Regions from separate parts of the Mesorhizobium sp. WSM4847 genome, predicted to be linked through region 3. Evidence: riboswitches for the same ligand, from Rfam matches in the RefSeq annotation. Region 3 holds a riboswitch; each other region holds the start of a gene.
What was found. A riboswitch is a leader RNA that binds a small molecule or an ion and turns the genes downstream of it on or off. The one in region 3 is predicted to bind cobalamin.
Positions count from the first base shown of each region.

Region 1: it holds a riboswitch for cobalamin, as region 3 does, so the genes downstream of both, metE (5-methyltetrahydropteroyltriglutamate--homocysteine S-methyltransferase) here and AC0L28_RS07285 (aromatic ring-hydroxylating oxygenase subunit alpha) in region 3, are expected to answer to the same signal.
Region 2: it holds a riboswitch for cobalamin, as region 3 does, so the genes downstream of both, AC0L28_RS14080 (CbtB domain-containing protein) here and AC0L28_RS07285 (aromatic ring-hydroxylating oxygenase subunit alpha) in region 3, are expected to answer to the same signal.

Region 1 is NZ_JBVVPY010000012.1:77,448-83,368, forward strand. It holds gene metE (5-methyltetrahydropteroyltriglutamate--homocysteine S-methyltransferase) at 1-2,134, opposite strand, end outside; cobalamin riboswitch at 2,250-2,450, opposite strand; gene AC0L28_RS18610 (adenosine kinase) at 2,840-3,832, opposite strand; gene metK (methionine adenosyltransferase) at 3,941-5,116, opposite strand; gene AC0L28_RS18620 (serine hydroxymethyltransferase) at 5,171-5,921, opposite strand, start outside.
Region 2 is NZ_JBVVPY010000008.1:167,179-173,099, forward strand. It holds gene cbiB (adenosylcobinamide-phosphate synthase CbiB) at 1-296, shown strand, start outside; gene cobO (cob(I)yrinic acid a,c-diamide adenosyltransferase) at 608-1,222, opposite strand; gene cobU (bifunctional adenosylcobinamide kinase/adenosylcobinamide-phosphate guanylyltransferase) at 1,224-1,721, opposite strand; gene AC0L28_RS14075 (CbtA family protein) at 1,744-2,508, opposite strand; gene AC0L28_RS14080 (CbtB domain-containing protein) at 2,524-2,703, opposite strand; cobalamin riboswitch at 2,741-2,950, opposite strand; gene AC0L28_RS14085 (heparan-alpha-glucosaminide N-acetyltransferase) at 3,337-4,329, shown strand; gene AC0L28_RS14090 (methyltransferase family protein) at 4,326-4,832, shown strand; gene AC0L28_RS14095 (MerR family transcriptional regulator) at 4,933-5,319, opposite strand; gene mgtE (magnesium transporter) at 5,455-5,921, opposite strand, start outside.
Region 3 is NZ_JBVVPY010000004.1:188,096-194,016, reverse strand. It holds gene AC0L28_RS07305 (MBL fold metallo-hydrolase) at 1-167, shown strand, start outside; gene AC0L28_RS07300 (molybdopterin-dependent oxidoreductase) at 252-863, shown strand; gene AC0L28_RS07295 (FAD-binding oxidoreductase) at 860-1,606, shown strand; gene AC0L28_RS07290 (FAD-binding oxidoreductase) at 1,616-2,731, opposite strand; gene AC0L28_RS07285 (aromatic ring-hydroxylating oxygenase subunit alpha) at 2,755-4,002, opposite strand; cobalamin riboswitch at 4,116-4,318, opposite strand; gene AC0L28_RS07280 (DUF680 domain-containing protein) at 4,826-5,032, shown strand; gene AC0L28_RS07275 (DUF680 domain-containing protein) at 5,100-5,324, shown strand; gene AC0L28_RS07270 (DUF680 domain-containing protein) at 5,399-5,635, shown strand; gene AC0L28_RS07265 (ABC transporter ATP-binding protein) at 5,826-5,921, opposite strand, start outside.

The sequences.
Region 1 (5,921 bases), on a different contig from region 3:
TGTCGTAGACGCCAGGACCGATGTCATTCGGATATTTGGACTTGGTGAAGGCGTCCAGCAGTTCCATTTTGGAGCGCGACGTCTCGATCGAAATGACGTCCGCGTCCAGTTCAGCAATCGAGTCGATGATCTCATTGAACTCCGAATAGCACATGTGGGTGTGAATTTGGGTCGCGTCCTCTACAACCGTTGAAGCGAGACGGAAGCATTCGACTGCCCAGCCGAGATAATGTTTCCAATCGGACTTCCGCAGGGGCAAGCCTTCGCGAAACGCGGCCTCATCGATCTGGATCACCCTTGCGCCAGCTCTTTCAAGGTCGGCCACTTCATCGCGGATGGCGAGTGCGATCTGGCGGCAGGCCTCGGCGCGGGGTACGTCGTCGCGAACAAAAGACCAGTTAAGAATTGTCACTGGGCCTGTGAGCATGCCCTTCACCGGCTTTTTCGTCAGCGACTGGGCAAATTGCCACCAGAGAACCGTCATCGGATTGGGCCGCGATACGTCGCCGAAGATGATGGGAGGGCGCACCAGCCGGGAGCCGTAACTTTGCACCCAGCCATGCTGGGTGAAGGCGAGGCCGGACAGCTGCTCGCCGAAATGCTGGACCATGTCGTTTCGTTCGAACTCGCCATGTACCAGCACGTCCAGCCCGATCTCCTCCTGCCAGCGGACCGCCGCCTCGGTCTCCTTCTCCAGGAAGGCCTGGTAATCGACATAGCTCAGCCGGCCCTTCGCATGAGCGGAGCGCGCCCTGCGCACCTCGGGCGTCTGCGGGAAGGACCCGATCGTCGTCGTCGGGAACGGCGGCAGGCCGAGCGTGTCAGCCTGGACTCTGGAGCGCTTGGCAAATGCGCTCTTTCGTTGCTTCATGGCGCCGTCAATGCTGATAACCCGCCCATGGACGAGCGGATCATGGACCTTTCCAGACATTGCGCGCGCCGCGGCCGCCTCGGCAGAAGCTTTCAGTGCGCCTGCTACGGCCTCCCTGCCTTCGGATAAGGCTTGGGCCAGCACAAGCAGCTCTTCACTCTTCTGGGCGGCGAATGCCAGCCACGAACTGACATCCACATCGAGCGCGGTCTCCATCCGCAGGTCCATCGGCACATGAAGCATCGAGCAGGAAGGCGCAATCTCGACGCGATCCAGCGGCCAGCCGGCAACGATCGGCTTGATGCGGTCGAGAATGGCAGCCAGGTTCGCGCGCCAGACGTTGCGGCCGTCGATCAAGCCAAGCGAGAGCACCAGATCCTTCGGTGCGAGCCGACCAACCGTCTCCAACTGCTCGGGAGCGCGCACGAGGTCGAGATGCAGGCCCGCCAGGCGCAGCGAAAGCGCGGTCTCCAGATTGTCTCCCAGCGGCCCGAAATAGGTCGCCAGCATAATTTTCAACTTGGGCGCGGCTTTCGACAGCTGGCCGTAGGTGAATTCGAAGGCAGCTCGTTCGTTCGGGCTAAGGTCGAGCACAAGCGCCGGCTCATCAATCTGCACCCAGTCGGCCCCCGAGAGCTCCAGCCTCCGCAGGAGTTGCTCGTAGACGGGCAGCAGCCGCGGTAGGAGCGCTATGGGATTGAAACACTGGTCGGGAGACTTCGCCAGCTTGAGGAAGGTGACCGGTCCAAGGATGACCGGGCGTGTATGGATGCCGAGCTCTTTTGCCTCCAGAAAGTGATCGACTGGTTTCGTCGACGAGAGGGCGAATGCCTGATCGTCGCTCAGCTCCGGCACGATGTAGTGGTAGTTCGTGTCGAACCATTTGGTCATTTCCATCGCGGTTACGCGCTGGCCCTGAACTGCATGCCCGTGACTGGCGTGAACGCAACCCGCGGCATCGCCTTGCGTCCCGCGCGCCATCGCGAAATAGATGTCGAGCGGGACCTCGCCGCCCGTCCAGCCGTAACGGGATGGCACGGCGCCGACCATTGCTGCGGTGTCGAGCACATGGTCATAAAGTGAGAAATCGTTCGACGGGATTTTCGACACGCCGCGGTCGTGCTGCTCGCTCCAGCTGGCGGCACGGAGTGCCTTCGCCGTCGACAGAAGGTTGGCAGCAGAAGATTTTCCGGACCAGTAGCTTTCGAGCGCGAATTTCAGTTCTCGCCGGCGACCGATACGCGGCATGCCAAGCGTTGCTATGGGAACTTGCTGGGAGACATTCATTCCATACCCCGATGGTCGCGGCGGGGACAAGGAAGGCGCTAGAAGGCCGGCATAAACGCCGAGCTGCCGCGGCCACCAGACACCCCGCCCGTGGACGTTGTTTACCGTGGCAGGTCTCCTGGCTCGCGGGTCACAGCCTCTGCCCCGTCTTCCCGGGGCAGTTCGCCCCAGTGACATTGATGGGTTTGGCTCGCCGCTTACAGTTGCGGGGGCAGCGCCGGCATTGCACCGGCTTCCCTCTTAGCTCCGCTACGGCAACGCCTAGCGGAGAACCACGACACGCGGACAATCGCAGCAGCCCGCTTTGTTGCCAATGCGGTATAAAGAAATGTTTATGTGTTTATGTGAACCGTTCACCTGCGGCGTGTTCCCAAGTAGCAGGTCGCGGTAGAGCTGAGCCATTTGCGCCACTCGCCGGTCTGCGCAGGCTGTGCCTGGCCGCTCGGGCAATCTGCCAGTCTACGATCCCGGCTCAAAACGACTTTCGTCAAAAAGGGCGCGTGTTGGCCATTCATGATCGGGCGGCAGTACTGGCCCGAAGTGCGACAACGTTCCTAAGCCTGCAAAATTGAAATTTGGAGAAAACCGGCATCCTTCTCGGACTGGTACGTTCGATTTACACGCGCTTGTCTGGACAGCCTGCACAACGGAAGGTGGGCAATACGTGGCCGAAATGCTGCCCTACAACAGCCCCGCCTGCTCAGCCTCGCGGCGCAAATTCTGCCGCGGCCTGGGGCCGATCTGCTGGATCACCAATCCGGCCGCCAGTGAGCCAAGGTCGCCGCAGGTCTGCAGGTCGCGGCCTTGCGTATAACCATGCAGGAAGCCGGCGGCATAGAGATCGCCGGCGCCTGTCGTGTCGACCAGTTCCTTGATGGCGGTCGCCTTGATGACCACCGTCTCGTCGCCGCGCACGATGACGGAGCCTTTTTCCGAGCGGGTCACGGCGGCGATCCTGCAATCCTTGCGGATCTGCGCCAGTGCCTCGTCGAACGACGACGTCTGGTAGAGCGACTTGATCTCGTGACTGTTGGCAAAGACGATATCGACCGTGCCCGAGCGCATCAGGTCGAGGAATTCGTCGCGGTAGCGGTCGACGCAGAACGAATCCGACAGCGTCATCGACACTTCGCGGCCTGCCGCGTGCGCCAGCTTGGCCGTCTGGCGGATTGCCTCCTTGGCGCGCGGCGGGTCCCACAGATAGCCTTCGAAATAGGTGACCTTGGCGCCAGAGGCCTTGTCGGCCTCGACATCCTCCGGCCCGAGCTCGACGCAGGCGCCGAGATAGGTGTTCATCGAGCGCTCGCCGTCGGGAGTGACGAAGATCATCGAGCGCGCCGTCGGCGGGTTGCCCTTGAGCGGCCTGGTGTCGAAGGCAACGCCCTGCGCATGGATGTCGTGGGCGTAAATTTCGCCCAGCGCATCGTTCGAGACCTTGCCGAAGAAGGCGGCGCGACCGCCGAAGCTGGCGACGCCCGCTGCCGTGTTGCCGGCGCTGCCCCCGGAGGCTTCGATGGCCGGGCCCATGCGGCTGTAGAGCAGCTCGGCGCGCCTGGTGTCGATGAGGTTCATCGCGCCCTTTATGATGCCGTTCGTCTCGAGGAATGCCTCGTCGCACTGGGCGATGATGTCGACAATGGCATTGCCGATGCAAAGCACGTCATAATCCGGCATCAATATCTCCGCCAAAAATCCGAGCCAGCTTCTTGCCATGCAGGCCGGGCGTGCTTCTTGCCAGTGTGGAATGGGTCGCCCTATGCCGACGCATCCAATACCGGCGCATCACGCAGCTGCCGGTCCTGCCTCACGCAACAGGTCGTCGGCTCTGTCCGTCTTTTCCCAGGTGAACTCCGGCTCTTCGCGGCCGAAGTGTCCGTATGTCGCGGTCTTGCGGTAAATCGGCCGTAAGAGATCAAGCGCCTTGATGATGCCTTTCGGCCGGAGATCGAAAAGCTCAAGGACGGCGCGCTCGATCCTTTTTTCATCAATCTTTGCGGTTCCGAATGTATTGACGAGGATAGAGACCGGCGCGGCCACACCGATCGCGTAAGCAAGCTGAACCTCGCACACGTGCGCCAGTCCGCTGGCAACGACGTTTTTTGCGACGTACCGCGCCGCATAGGCGGCCGACCGATCAACCTTGGACGGGTCCTTGCCCGAAAAGGCACCGCCGCCGTGACGCCCCATACCGCCGTAGGAATCGACGATGATCTTGCGGCCGGTAAGCCCGCAATCGCCGCGCGGCCCACCGACCACGAACCGGCCTGTTGGATTGACCAGGACCCTTATCCCGGTCGTATCCAAGTCGTGGGGCAAGACCGGCCTTATGATCTCCTCAATGACGCCTTCGCGGACCGTGGCTTGTGAGACCTCTTCGTCGTGCTGCGTCGACAGGACTATGGTATCAAGCGCTACCGGGCGCAAACCCTCATAACGGACGGACACTTGAGATTTAACGTCCGGGCGAAGCCAGCCAAGGCGGCCGGTTTGGCGCACCTCCGCCTGTTTTTTTGTCAATTCGTGAGCGAGTTGGATTGGCAACGGCATCAATGTTTCGGTCTCGTTGCACGCGTACCCGAACATGAGGCCCTGATCCCCGGCTCCCTGATCGAGATCCTGCCCTCGTCCCTCGTCGACGCCCTGGCTGATGTCAGGCGACTGCTCGGTCAAGGCCAAGATCAGGGCGCAACGCCGGCCGTCAAAGCCGATCGCATCGTCGTCATATCCAATGTCCAAAATGATATCGCGGGCAACTTGGCTGTAGTCGATATGCGCGTGACTGGTGATCTCGCCAGCCAGAACGACCATCCCTGACTTCACCAACGCTTCACAAGCGACACGAGCCTTGGGATCCTTACGAAGGATCGCATCGAGCACGCCATCTGAGATATTGTCGGCCATCTTGTCGGGATGTCCGGCGCCGACGGATTCGGAAGAAAACACGAATTTTCTGGTCATGGGATGTCCTCGCTTCAAGCGTTGGAATTAGATGTGACAGTTGATCAGGCCCTCTTACCTGTCGGAGATGCCCGGCACGTCGAACGCAGCGCAGAAGTCGGCAACGTCTCTGCGCACGCGGGCATGGACGTCCGAATCATCGGGCTGGCGGCAAACCAGGTCGATGAAAGCGGCAATCTGCAGCATTTCCGCCTCGCGCATGCCCACAGACGTCACTGCTGGCGTGCCTAACCGAATGCCGCTGGTGAACGCGGGATGGCGCCGGTCCCCCGGCACCATGTTGAAATTCGTAATGATCCCTGCTTGCGACAAGCGCTCGGCATAGGCTTTCCCGGACAGCGGCCGGTCCCTAAGATCAAGGATAAGCATGTGATTGTCAGTGCCCCCCGTGACGAGTTCATAACCTCGCTCCAGGAGGGCCTGGGCCAGAGCCTTGGCGTTGTTGACGATCTGCTGACCGTACACACGGAAGGACGGATTCCCTGCTTCGTGCAGAGCGACAGCTAGCGCGGCAATCGTATTCATGTGCGGTCCGCCCTGGAGGAGAGGGAACACGGCACGGTCTATGCGTTTGGCCAGATTGTGTTTGCTCTTGGAATGGTAGAGCGCCTGATAGCGGTCTTCATTCCTTGACAAGATGAAGCCACCGCGGGGGCCGCGGATCGATTTGTGAGAGGTGCTGGTGACAACATCGCAATGGCTAACGGGATTCGGATGCACTCCTGCGACAACGAGACCGCTGATGTGGGCGATGTCGGCTACCAGATAGGAGTTCACCTCCGAAGCAATTTCGGCCATTGCCTCA
Region 2 (5,921 bases), on a different contig from region 3:
TCGTCAAAGACGCCGATGCCGGCAACGCCTGGCGCACCGTGCGGCGCGACGCGAAAAAGCACCGCTCGCCCAATGCCGGCTGGCCTGAAGCAGCGATGGCCGGCGCGCTCGGCCTGGCCCTGGCCGGGCCGCGCTCCTACGACGGCGTCATGGTCGACGACGCGTTCATGGGCGAAGGCGGCCGCCGCGATGTCGAGAGCGTGGACATCAGACGAGCGCTAAGACTCTATCAGGTTGCCGACTTTCTGCTGATGGGACTGTTCGGCTTGCTGTCGGTGATCGTCATCGTTGCGTGACGTCGAACAAATATGTGCTGCTTCAGGGCAATCGCTTCAGGTTGGCGCCGCCCCTCATCCGCCTGCCGGCACCTTCTCCCCGTATAGTGACGGGGAGAAGGGGCTTGCCGCGACCCTCAGCACCCTTTACGCAACGCTGGAGATTGGCGAAATCCTCTGCGAAGTCGTCCTTTCTCCCCGTCACTATACGGGGAGAAATGCCCGGCAGGGCAATGAGGGGCGGCGCAGAGATCGACGATTAGCCATTTCAACATGAGTTGGATGCATCATCTGCCCGAAGCATTGCGTTGCCCCTCGCGCGGGCAAACCTTTCAGAACTCTATGCCCTGCTGCGCTTTCACGCCGGCGGAAAAGTGATGCTTCGTAACTCCCATCTCGGTGACCAAATCGGCCGCCTCGACCAGCGCCGGCTTGGCGTTGCGGCCGGTGACGACGATATGCAGGTTTTCGCGCCGGCCCTTCAGCGCCGCCACCACCGTGTCGAGATCGAGATAGTCGTAGCGCAGCGCGATGTTCAACTCGTCGAGCACCAGAAGGCTAATCGATGGATCGGCCATCAGCTCGAGCACCTTGGCCCAGGCAGCCTCGGCGGCGGCGATGTCGCGCTTCAAATCCTGCGTTTCCCAGGTAAAACCCTCGCCCATCGTGTGCCAGACGACCCGGTCGCCGAAAGCGGCAAAGGCGTCCTTCTCGCCGGTATGCCATTTGCCCTTGATGAACTGGACGACGCCGACGCGCCTGCCGTAGCCGAGCATCCTCAGCGCCAGCCCGAAGGCGGCAGTGGTCTTGCCCTTGCCGGGCCCGGTGTTGACGATCAGCAGTCCCTTCTCGACCGTCTTGGCCGCGACCTCGGCGTCCTGCACCGCCTTGCGCTTGGCCATCTTGGCGCGGTGGCGTTGCTCGTCCCTGTCATCGATATCGGTCATATCACTTCACCTTGAGCGGCAGTCCCGCCACCATCAGCAGCACCGTGCCGGCGACGGCGGCGACCTGCTGGTTGAGCCGGCCGGCGGCATCGCGAAACCGGCGGGCAAGCGCATTGTCAGGCACGATGCCCTGGCCGACCTCGTTGGAAACCACGAACCACGGGCCGCGCGGCCGCGACAGCACATCCGCCAGCCCTCGGCATTCGGCCTCAATGTCGCGTTCGGCCAGCATATGGTTGGACAGCCACAGCGTCAGGCAGTCGATCAGGACAGGCCGGCCGTCAGGCAGCGCCCCGATCGCGCCGACGAGATCGAGCGGCGCATCGATCGTCGTCCAGCCGTCGCAACGCCGCGCCCGGTGCAGCGCGATGCGTTCGTGCATCTCGTCGTCATAGGCTTGCGCCGTGGCGATGTAGGTCCACGGCGCTGGACAGGCCGTCACCAGGCTTTCGGCATGCGCGCTCTTTCCCGAGCGTGCACCGCCGACGACCAAGGTCAGCTTGCTGCCTGGAGCAGCGCGATCAGGCAAGGCTATCGCGCAGGCCGGTTGCGGTGCCGGTCAAGCGGCCGCGCACCAAGCCGACGACAGCGCCGAGCACCAGCCAGAACACCAGATTGGTCAGCGTCACCGCCACCACGAACTGGTGGTGCAGGCCTTCCGGGATGGGCGATTCGAAACTGTCGGGCTGCGGCGCGCCGACAATATGCGGCGCGACGATCAACGCTACGGCAAGAAGGGCCAGCGGCAGCGATTTGCGAAAGGCGAGCAGCCCGAGACCGGCAGCCGTCGCCACCACGGTCGCCGTCCACCAGATCTGGCGCTGGGCGAAATCGGCCGCCGGCATCGCCGGCAGTTCGGGCGGCAGGCCGAGGTTCGGGGCCAGCGTGAACACGGCGAAGCCGGCAAGGCCCCAGAACAGGCCCTGTCGCCAATTGCCGATGCCGCCGGCGAATTCCGAAGCGGCGACCAGGATCAGCGCAAAGCCGATGCCGGTGACGACGTTGGCAACGACGTTGAAAGCGAAGCGCTCGAAGCCATCGGCCGGCGCCCAGCCTTCCTCTTCCGCGGTGGCTGCTTCAGCCGGCACGGCGCTGCTCATGGCATTGCTGCCTGCTGCGGCCGGCGCCAAACCATGGTCATGCGTGTGACCACCGCCGGCCTGTTCGTAGACTTCTGCCTTGAGGATGAGTGGCACGGTGGCGTAGGCCTGCATGCAGGCCAGAACGACGCCGGCCACTAGCCCTGCGATCGCCGCGATGAACACGACGTTGCGAAACAGTGTCATGGTGTCAGCCCCTCGTCAGTGGCAGGGAAAGCCCATCGAATGGCGATAGTCGTGAGCGGCATTGTGGACCGCATCGATATGCGAGAAGCCGACAAAGCCCATGACGAAAACGCCGAGAAATGCAGCAAGCGCCAACTGCACAAAGCGCGACTGCGAGGAGACGGAAGCGCCGAGCGAGACGGAAGCGGTATTCATGTCTTGTCCTTTCGCCCTCCACCCGAGGGCATAGAAGTCAGTTCTCCTGTCGCCGGCAGGTCTCCTGGCTCGCGGATCAGCGCCCTTCCCCACCTTCCCGAAGAAGCTCTTCCCGAAGAAAATCTTCAGTGGCATATGGAGAGGACTACCGCACACAGTTGCGGGGGCAGCCACGGCATCGGGCGAATTTTGCCCCTACCGCATTCCCTCTTGGTTCCAAAACGGAACCGACGACGGCTGCGACTATAGGCAGAATCGCCGCGCCCGGCAAACCAAATTCCGCCAGCTAGCAGCGCGAATGCGCCGTGCCGGCAGACCAGCTTGGTTCCTCGACGCCGCGATCTTGACAGGTTGAAAGCCGATCGTCCGCGCTGCCCCGGGGCGCTGTCATCGATGGTTTCGCCAATCACCAGCGTTGCAAGAAGGGCGCCGGCGTTGCGGCCAGCTTCTTTCGCCCCGTTTACGGGGAGAAATGCCCGGCAGGGCAATGAGGGGCGGCGCCGGCCTCGACCACTGGCTGCGAGCGGCATACGGCGCTTTAGCCTAAGCCCTGGGCATCAATGGGCCCTGTCTTCTTTTGTCCGGGGCAACCATGATAGTCGTCTTGCAGCACTGAATCAGAATTGCGAGACCATGACCATTCCTACGCCGGCCGTTCAGGACCGATCCAGGCGCATCATCGCCATCGACGTAGCCCGCGGCATCGCTTTGCTTGCCATGGCGAGCTACCATTTCACCTGGGATCTCGAATTCTTCGGCTACACCGATCCCGGCCTGACCGCCTTTGGCTGGTGGAAATTCTACGCGCGCTGCATCGCTTCGACCTTCCTGTTCCTGGTCGGCGTCAGCCTGTTCCTCGCCCATGGCAAGCAAATCCGCTGGAACGGCTTCTGGAAACGCTTCGCCATGGTCGGCGGGGCGGCGCTCGCCATATCGGCCGCCACCAGGCTTGCCACACCCGACAGTTTCATCTTCTTCGGCATCCTGCACGAGATCGCGCTCGCCAGCCTGCTCGGCCTGGCGTTTCTGCGGCTGCCGGCGCTGCTGACGCTGGTTGTCGCAGCTTTCGTCATCACCGCGCCGCTCTACCTCAGGTCCGAGATCTTCGATCATCCGGCCCTGTGGTGGGTCGGCCTGTCGGCAACCAACCCGCGCTCCAACGATTATGTCCCGCTGTTTCCATGGTTCGGCGCTGTGCTTGCCGGCATCGCAGCGGCAAAGCTTGCCTTCGCCTCCGGCATGCTGACGCGGCTGGCGGGCCTAACGCCCGGCCGCTGGACTAATCCGCTGGTCTTTATCGGCCGGCACAGCCTCGCCTTCTATCTGATCCACCAGCCGGTGCTGATCGGCTCGGTCTGGCTGATTTCGCAAGTCATGCCGGCAGCCGTCGAAACCAGGCAGGTCACCTTCCTGAAAGAATGCCAGGCATCGTGCGAGCAATCGCGCGACACGGAGTTCTGCAGCAGCTATTGTGTCTGCATGCTCGATACGCTCGAGGGCGAGGCCACGCTTGATCGGCTCTACCGCAACGACCAGGCTGCGGAATGGAAGGCGCATCTCGACGAGCTCGCCGGCGCCTGCACTGCCAAGGCCGACGGCACTTTGATGGAGGGAGGAGCACAATGACCGACCATCAGCAGAAACCGGGCCAACAGAAACCGGGACAGCAAAAACCGGGGTTTATACCGTGGCCGCCGCTGATCTATGTCGCGGCCATCGCCGTCAGCATCGCGCTTGGCTTGCTTTATCCGCTGCCATGGATCGGCGGCCTTTTGGGCGACATCCTGTTCGCGGCCGGCTGGGTGGCATTGTTCGGCGTCGTCGCACTCTGGTTCACGGCGATCCGCATCATGATCCGGGCAAAGACGACGCTCCACCCGAACGCCGTGCCGGACCATCTGGTTACATCGGGCCCCTTCGCCGTCAGCCGCAATCCGATCTATCTGGCCAACACGCTGCTGATGATCGGCGTTGCCCTTATCTCGGGGAACGTATGGTTCCTGCCGCTGGCGATCATCGCCGCCTTCGCAACGCAGAAAATGGCGATCGAGGGCGAGGAAAAAGTTCTAGCAACGAAATTCGGCAAGAAATACCGGGATTACGCAAAAAGGGTGCGCCGCTGGATTTGAGGCGGCAACCGGAGCGGAGCGTACACTTGAGTAGGTGAGCATCAGAAGCGCAGAAAGCCACGCTGGCTGGCCGCCAGAGTAGAATTATCAAAAAGGCCGATCAGGTGTTGACGCCAAGCTCCACCAGCCGCTCGACGCAGGACTCTTCGGCCTGGTCGAGTTCGGCCAGGGTCTCTTCGAGATCGCGGCGCTTCTGGCGCAGATCCTCGCGCTTTTCCTCGATGCGCTTGATCATCAGATTGAGCTGACCGACCTCGCCGGGCGGCTCCTTGTACATCTGGATGATTTCGCGGATCTCGTTGATCGAAAAGCCGAGCCTCTTGCCGCGCATGATCTGGCGGATGAGATGCCGGTCCGACGGGCGAAACAGCCGCGTGCGGCCGCGCCGCACCGGCTGCACCAGCCCCTCGTCCTCGTAGAAGCGCAGCGTCCGCGTCGAAACATCGAATTCGCGGGTCAGTTCGGTTATCGAATAATATTCCCGCATCATCACTCCAAATGCCCGGCCGCGCTGCGAGTTCCAACCATGCGGCCTCGCTATCCGCACGCGTGTCAGAATCGGCCAGAGGCTGGTCCAAATCTCGCATGGCATTTACGTAAAAGTCAATTGAGCGGGCGTCGCTCACACGCCGAACCACCATGTGGCGAGGCCGAGAAAGGCAAAGAAGCCGACGACGTCGGTGACCGTCGTGACGAAAACCGCCGAAGCCACGGCCGGGTCGATCTTGAACCGGTCGAGCAGCAGCGGGATCAGGATGCCGGCAAGTGCGGCCACGAACATGTTGATGATCATCGCCGCGGCGATGATGCCGCCCAGGTTGGGATCGCGGAACCAGGCGGCGGCGACGATGCCGATCAGGATGGCGAAGATGATGCCGTTGATGAAGCCCACCCCCATCTCGCGGCGAATGATGCGGCCGGCATTGTAGATGTCGAGGTCCCTGGTCGCCAGCGCCCGCACCGTGACCGTCATGGTCTGCGAGCCGGCATTGCCGCCCATGCCCGCCACGATCGGCATCAGCACGGCCAGCGCCACGATGTGCTCGATCGTGCGGTCGAACAGGCCGATCACCGAGGCCGCCAGGAACG
Region 3 (5,921 bases):
TGATCGACGACCTGCCGGACTCCGACCGATCAGCCTATCGCCGAACAATGCAGCGGCTGCTCGATCTGCCTGTCAGCATCGGCCATGGCGGCCATGGACCAAGCTTCGACGGCAACCGGATGCGCGAGATCGCCACCGGTTATCTCAGGCGAACAGACGGCGCATAAGCCAAGAATCTGGTTGCCCGCCAGAATATCTTTGACAACATTGGTGAAGGCCGACAGGCGGCCTGATGCAAACGGATTGTCTCGATGATCACCCGCGGCTTCTCTTCAGGACGAAAGCCCCCGACGGATGCGGATGCGCGTATCCCGCCGGGGCAGTATCTCGAGCAAGGGTTTCCGGTGCTGTCGGCCGGGCCGACGCCGCGTGTGCGTACCGAGGACTGGTCGTTCACGCTCAAGCACGGACCGCGGCCGATCAAGACGTGGAACTGGACAGAGTTCAACGCGCTGCCTTTGACCAAGATGACGCGCGACATCCATTGCGTCACCGCGTGGACCAAGTTCGACACGGCGTGGCAGGGTGTGCTGGTCGACGATATTCTGGCGGATGCCGGCATCGAGCCACCGACGGCCTTCACGCTGGCGCTGTCCTTCGACGGCTATACAACCAACGTGCCGACGCAGGATCTCACTGCCGGCAAGGCGATGGTGGCGTTGCTTTACGAAGGCAGGCCGATCACGCCGGACCACGGGGGCCCGGCGCGGCTGCTGGTTCCGCATCTCTATTTCTGGAAGTCGGCCAAATGGCTGAATGGGCTGCAGTTCACCGAGCGTGACGAGCCCGGCTTCTGGGAGCTGCGCGGCTATCACATCTATGGCGACCCGTGGCGCGAGCAGCGCTATACGGGCGATCCATGAGCGACGGGCCGGCGGCGCAGTCGCCCTGGCAGACGGTGACCATCGCCCGCATCGAAAAGCGCACGCCGCGCGTCACCAGCTTTTTCCTCCAGCCGTCGCGGCCCTTCGCCTATCGTGCCGGGCAGCACGTCGATGTCAGGCTGACGGCGCCGGACGGCTATCAGGCGCGCCGCTCCTACTCCATCGCCTCGGCGCCGGAAGCCGGCGAGACGATCGAACTGGCGATCGAAAGGCTCGATGATGGCGAGGTCTCCCCCTTCTTCCACGATATCGCGGCGGTCGGCGACGAGGTCGAGTTGCGCGGACCGCTCGGCGGCCACTTCGTCTGGTCCGACAGCGACGGCGGCCCGCTTCTGCTGGTCGGCGGCGGGTCCGGCGTGGTGCCGCTGATGGCGATGATCCGCCATCGTGCCGCACGCAAATCGGTGGTGCCCGCGGCGTTGGTGTTTTCTTCAAGGGTTTGGGACGAGGTGATCTTTCGCGATGAGCTGATCGACTTCCACGATCGCCGGGACGGCTTCGATCTGGTGCTGACGCTGACCCGCGAGCCCGCCCGGCGCCCGGCGGACTATTCACGGCGGATCGACGTTGCGATGATGGAGCAATCGATGGTGCGGCTGCCCGCACCGCCAAGGTTCGCCTTTGTCTGCGGCTCGAATGCCTTCGTGTCGGCCGCCGCCCAGGCGCTGATCGATGCCGGCGTTCCGGCAAGCCTCATCCGCACCGAGCGCTACGGGGTTTAAGCTCCCCGGTCAGGCGTCGATCTCGAGCGCCGTCAGCGGCTTCGAACAGCAGGCCAGGATGAAGCCGTCGTCGATCTCGTGATCGAGGATGCCGCCATTGTGGCTCATCTCGACTGTGCCCGAGACCTTTTTCACCTTGCAGGTTCCGCACAGGCCGAACTCGCAGGCTGCGGGAATTCGTACGCCCGAAGCGCGCGCCGTCTGCAGCACGGTCTGGCCGGCAACGCAGTCGGCATCGATATCCGAAAGCGAAAAGCGGATCGGCGTTGCGGCCTCGGCAGGTACCTCGACCCCACCCTTTGCCGGCCCACCCTCTGGCGGCGAACCGAACGGGGCCGGTATTTCCTCCACCGCCGGGGCCGCAAAGCTCTCCTGATGGTAGTTGGCCATGTCGAAGCCGGCCGCCTCCAGCATCTGCCGCACGGCGCGCATGAACGGGTCGGGGCCGCAGCAGAAAATTTCGCGCTCGCGAAAATCGGGCGCCAGCAGCGGCAGCCTTATCGCGTCGATCCGGCCCATATGGCCGAACCAGCCCTCACGGCTGGACCGCTCCTCGATCATGAAGCCGAGCGTCAGGCCCGGCATGCGGCTGCCGAGCAGCTCGAGTTCCTTGCGGAAGATGATCTCCTCGGGCTTTCGCGCGCAGTTGACGAAGCCGACATCGGTCCATGGCGCGCAGTCGTTCAGCCAGCGCAGCATCGACATCATCGGCGTCACGCCGGAGCCGGCCGAAATGAACAGATACTTGGCCGCGGGATGGCTGTGCAGCGAAAAGTCGCCCGCCGGCCCATAGGCCTTCACGTGAACGCCGGGCTTCAGATTGTCGAACATCCAGCGGGTGCCGAGGCTGCCGGCCTGCGCTTTCACCGTCACCGCGATCGAGAACGGCCGCGACGGCGAGGACGACAGCGTATAGGTCCGCATCAGCGGGCCCTCGGTGGTCGGCAGTTCCAGCGTCACGAACTGCCCCGGTCTGTAGCGGAACCAGGTCTGGTTGTCAGAGCGGAAGGTGAAGGTCTTCACGTCAGGCGCCTCGTCGCTGACGCCGATGACTTCCAGCACCTGGAGCCTGTCGTTCCAGGGCGCCATCTCGTCGAGATGGCGGTAGAGGCCAAGGTCCGTCATCGCATTCATCCCCTTGACCCCGTTCAGGCGACGCTGCGCAGCGCCGGCCGCCCGGCCTCGGCAAGGCGCGGCCCGATGAAGGAGGCGTACCATTCGACGAACTGGATGACGCCGCCCTCATGCAGTTCCGAATAGGGGCCGGGCTCATAGGCCGGCGACAGGATGCCGAAGGCGTTTTCCTCGACGATGCGACGGTCCTGGTCGTTGGTCTCGGTCCAGACATGGGTGAGTTCGGCGAGGTCGTAATCGACGCCTTCGACCGCGTCCTTGTGGACAAGCCATTTGGTGGTGACGGCCGTTTCCGTGGCACTGATCGGCAGCACGCGGAAGGTGACGGCATGATCGCCGAGGATATGGTTCCAGGTCGTCGGATAGTGATAGAGCAGCAGCGAGCCGATACGGTCGGTGGAAACGCTGTCGGAAAGGTTCTTCTTCACCGCGCGTCTTCCCGTCATCGTGTAGCTGACGGCGTCGCGCAGCAGCGGCGCGCGGGTGGCGCGATACTGCCCGGCCGGATCGATGCGGAACTTGCTCGGCAGGCCTGCCGCCTCGCATTTCGCCCAGTGCGCGAGCATCTCCGGATCGCTGTCGGCGCCCTGCACGCCGGTGACGGTCGGCGCTTCCGGGAATGTCTTGCAGAGTTCCGGATGGTTGCCGGCGCAATGATAGCACTCGCGGTTGTTCTCCCAGACGAGCTTCCAGTTGCCCTTCTCGACGATGGTCGATTCGAAGGCGATTTTTGCCTCGCGCAGCCGGTGCGGCAGGAGGTAAGGCTCGATCATGGCGCGCATCGGCGCGAAGTCGGCCGGCTCGTTGGCCAGGCAGATGAAGATGTAGCCGCCAACGCTTTCGCACGCCACCGGCTTCAGGCTGAACTGGCTCTTGTCGAAGCCGTCTGCCATCTGGCGAGCAAACAACAGCCGGCCGTCCAGCTCGTAGGTCCACTGGTGATAGGGGCAGACCAGCTTCGCCGCAGTGCCCTTGTCGGCATTGCAGACACGGCTGCCGCGATGCCGGCAGGAATTGTGGAAGGCATTGATCTTGCCTTGCTGGTCGCGGACCAGCACGACCGGATAGTCGCCGATCTGGGCGGTGATATAGCTGCCAGCTTTCGGCAACTCGCAATCGTGGCCGATGAACAGCCAGTCGCGATACCAGATCAGCTCCATGTCGAGCTTGAAGAAATCTGGATCGGTGTAGAAGGGCTGCTCGAGCGAATAGCCTTGCCTGCGGCCGTGCAAGAGCCTCAGCATGTCGTTGCGCGCGTCCATGTCCTGTCCTCGTGTAAGGACTGAACTGGTGGTGATGGAGGGAGGACCGTTTGCACGCCGGCAAAAGGGCCGGACGTGCATCATCCACCTCTTGACCGCCCACCGCGATCAGTCGAGTCTGAAAATCTCGGGCTGGTTTCCGGGCTCTGGAGTGTCCTTGCGGACTCGTCGCGACACCTTCCCAGGCTTGTGGCCCAGTGGTCTCCCGTTGCGACTTGAACTCCACCACCGTTGCGGGGGCAGCGCCGGGTTCTGACCGGCTTCCCAATTCTCCGCTTCGTCGTCACCAAGCGGCACCTGAGATGGCGTGATCTAATCATGCCGGCCGGCTGACTGCCGGCATGAAAGCGACATCGTATCCATGCGGCGCGACACCGCCGGCGAAACCTGCAGGTTTATATCTGCAGGGCTGAAACCCGCTTTGTCGGCGGCCATTGTCGGCTGCCGTGACATCGAATCCGACCCGCGGCGGAGACCAGGAAGGTTAACAGTTTACAAAAGTGACTATTAGCCGCTTCTAAAATCGAACCGAACGGTTCGTTTCTGTTGACAATGCGTGCAGCACGCAGTGAACGCAGATCCGCCAATCCGTCAAATCGTCGAGCGGCAAATTTGGCATAAGATATTGAAAACGAACCATAAAACCATAGTGGTAGATGCCTCTGGTACAATTTCAAGGTGTAGATTCTTGGTCCACACGGAACAACTTCGTGATTGGAATCCGCCGAATGGCCTTCCCACATCGGGGCTATCCGAACGACGCGCGCATCCTCCCAAGACACGCCGCTAGACGGACTGAAGACCAAGATACTGGAGTACTAAAATGAAAAAGATCGCTCTTACTGCCGCCGCCGCTCTGGCCATCACCGGCAGCGCCTTTGCCGGCAGCGACCATTATGGGTCCAACGCCGCCAACCAGCCGGCCGTCGCGGTCGACAGCTCGTATACGGCCTCTGTCCAGATGCCGGCTCACGCTGAAAAGCAGCCCGTTGGCCAGGGCGCCGACCGCAACCTTTTCGGCAACAATTAACAGCTGGTCCCAAACAGCAAAGTGGCGGTCCGCCGCTCGGGATCTGAGGAACTCAGGAGTATTTGAAATGAAGAAGCTCATTCTTGCCACCGCCGCCATTGTGGCCATCTCCGGCAGCGCTTTTGCCGGCAGCGACAACTTTGGATCGAACGGCGCCAACCAGCCGGCCGCTGCGGTCGACAGCAACTCGTACACGGCTTCGATTCGGAATTCGGCTTCGGCGCAGAATCCGGTTCCGGCTGACGAGAAACCCGTCAACGGCAGCGACCGTAACCTGTTCGGCAACAACTAACAGTTCGTTCCAACAGCGGCGGCGGCATTTGCCCGCCGGGCTGGCGGAACCAAGAAAATCCAGGAGTTTTGAAAATGAAGAAGATCGTTCTTACCGCCGCCGCGCTTTTGATTGCTGCGGGCGGCGCTTTTGCCGGTAGCGACAACTTTGGCAGAACCGACATCAACAAGCAGGCGACCATCAACGTCGACAACACGCAGACTTCTTCGGTACGCAATACCGGCTCGCCGGTCTACAAGCTGCTCAACTCGTCGGGCGACGTACAGAAGTCCGCCCCGCAGGGCAGCGACCGGAACCTGTTCGGCCGCTAGCGCATCGGCCCGAAAATCGGTTCCGATTTTCGGAAAGCACGATGTGCAGGGTTAAAGTGTTGGAGCGTACCTTTGTGCGTCCACTTGGACGCACGTCGCTCTAACAGCGACCGGAACGCACAAGAGTGGCGGCTTTGCCCGCCGCTCTCGTTTTTGGGTCACCAAACATCCATCAGTTCGGCTGCTGCTCTCAGGCTGCCTTTGCTTCCGCTTTGTGGAGCGTGAATGAATGTCCGTCGGCATCGAAAATATGCAGGTCGCCGGCATCGGCATTCAACCGCAGCGC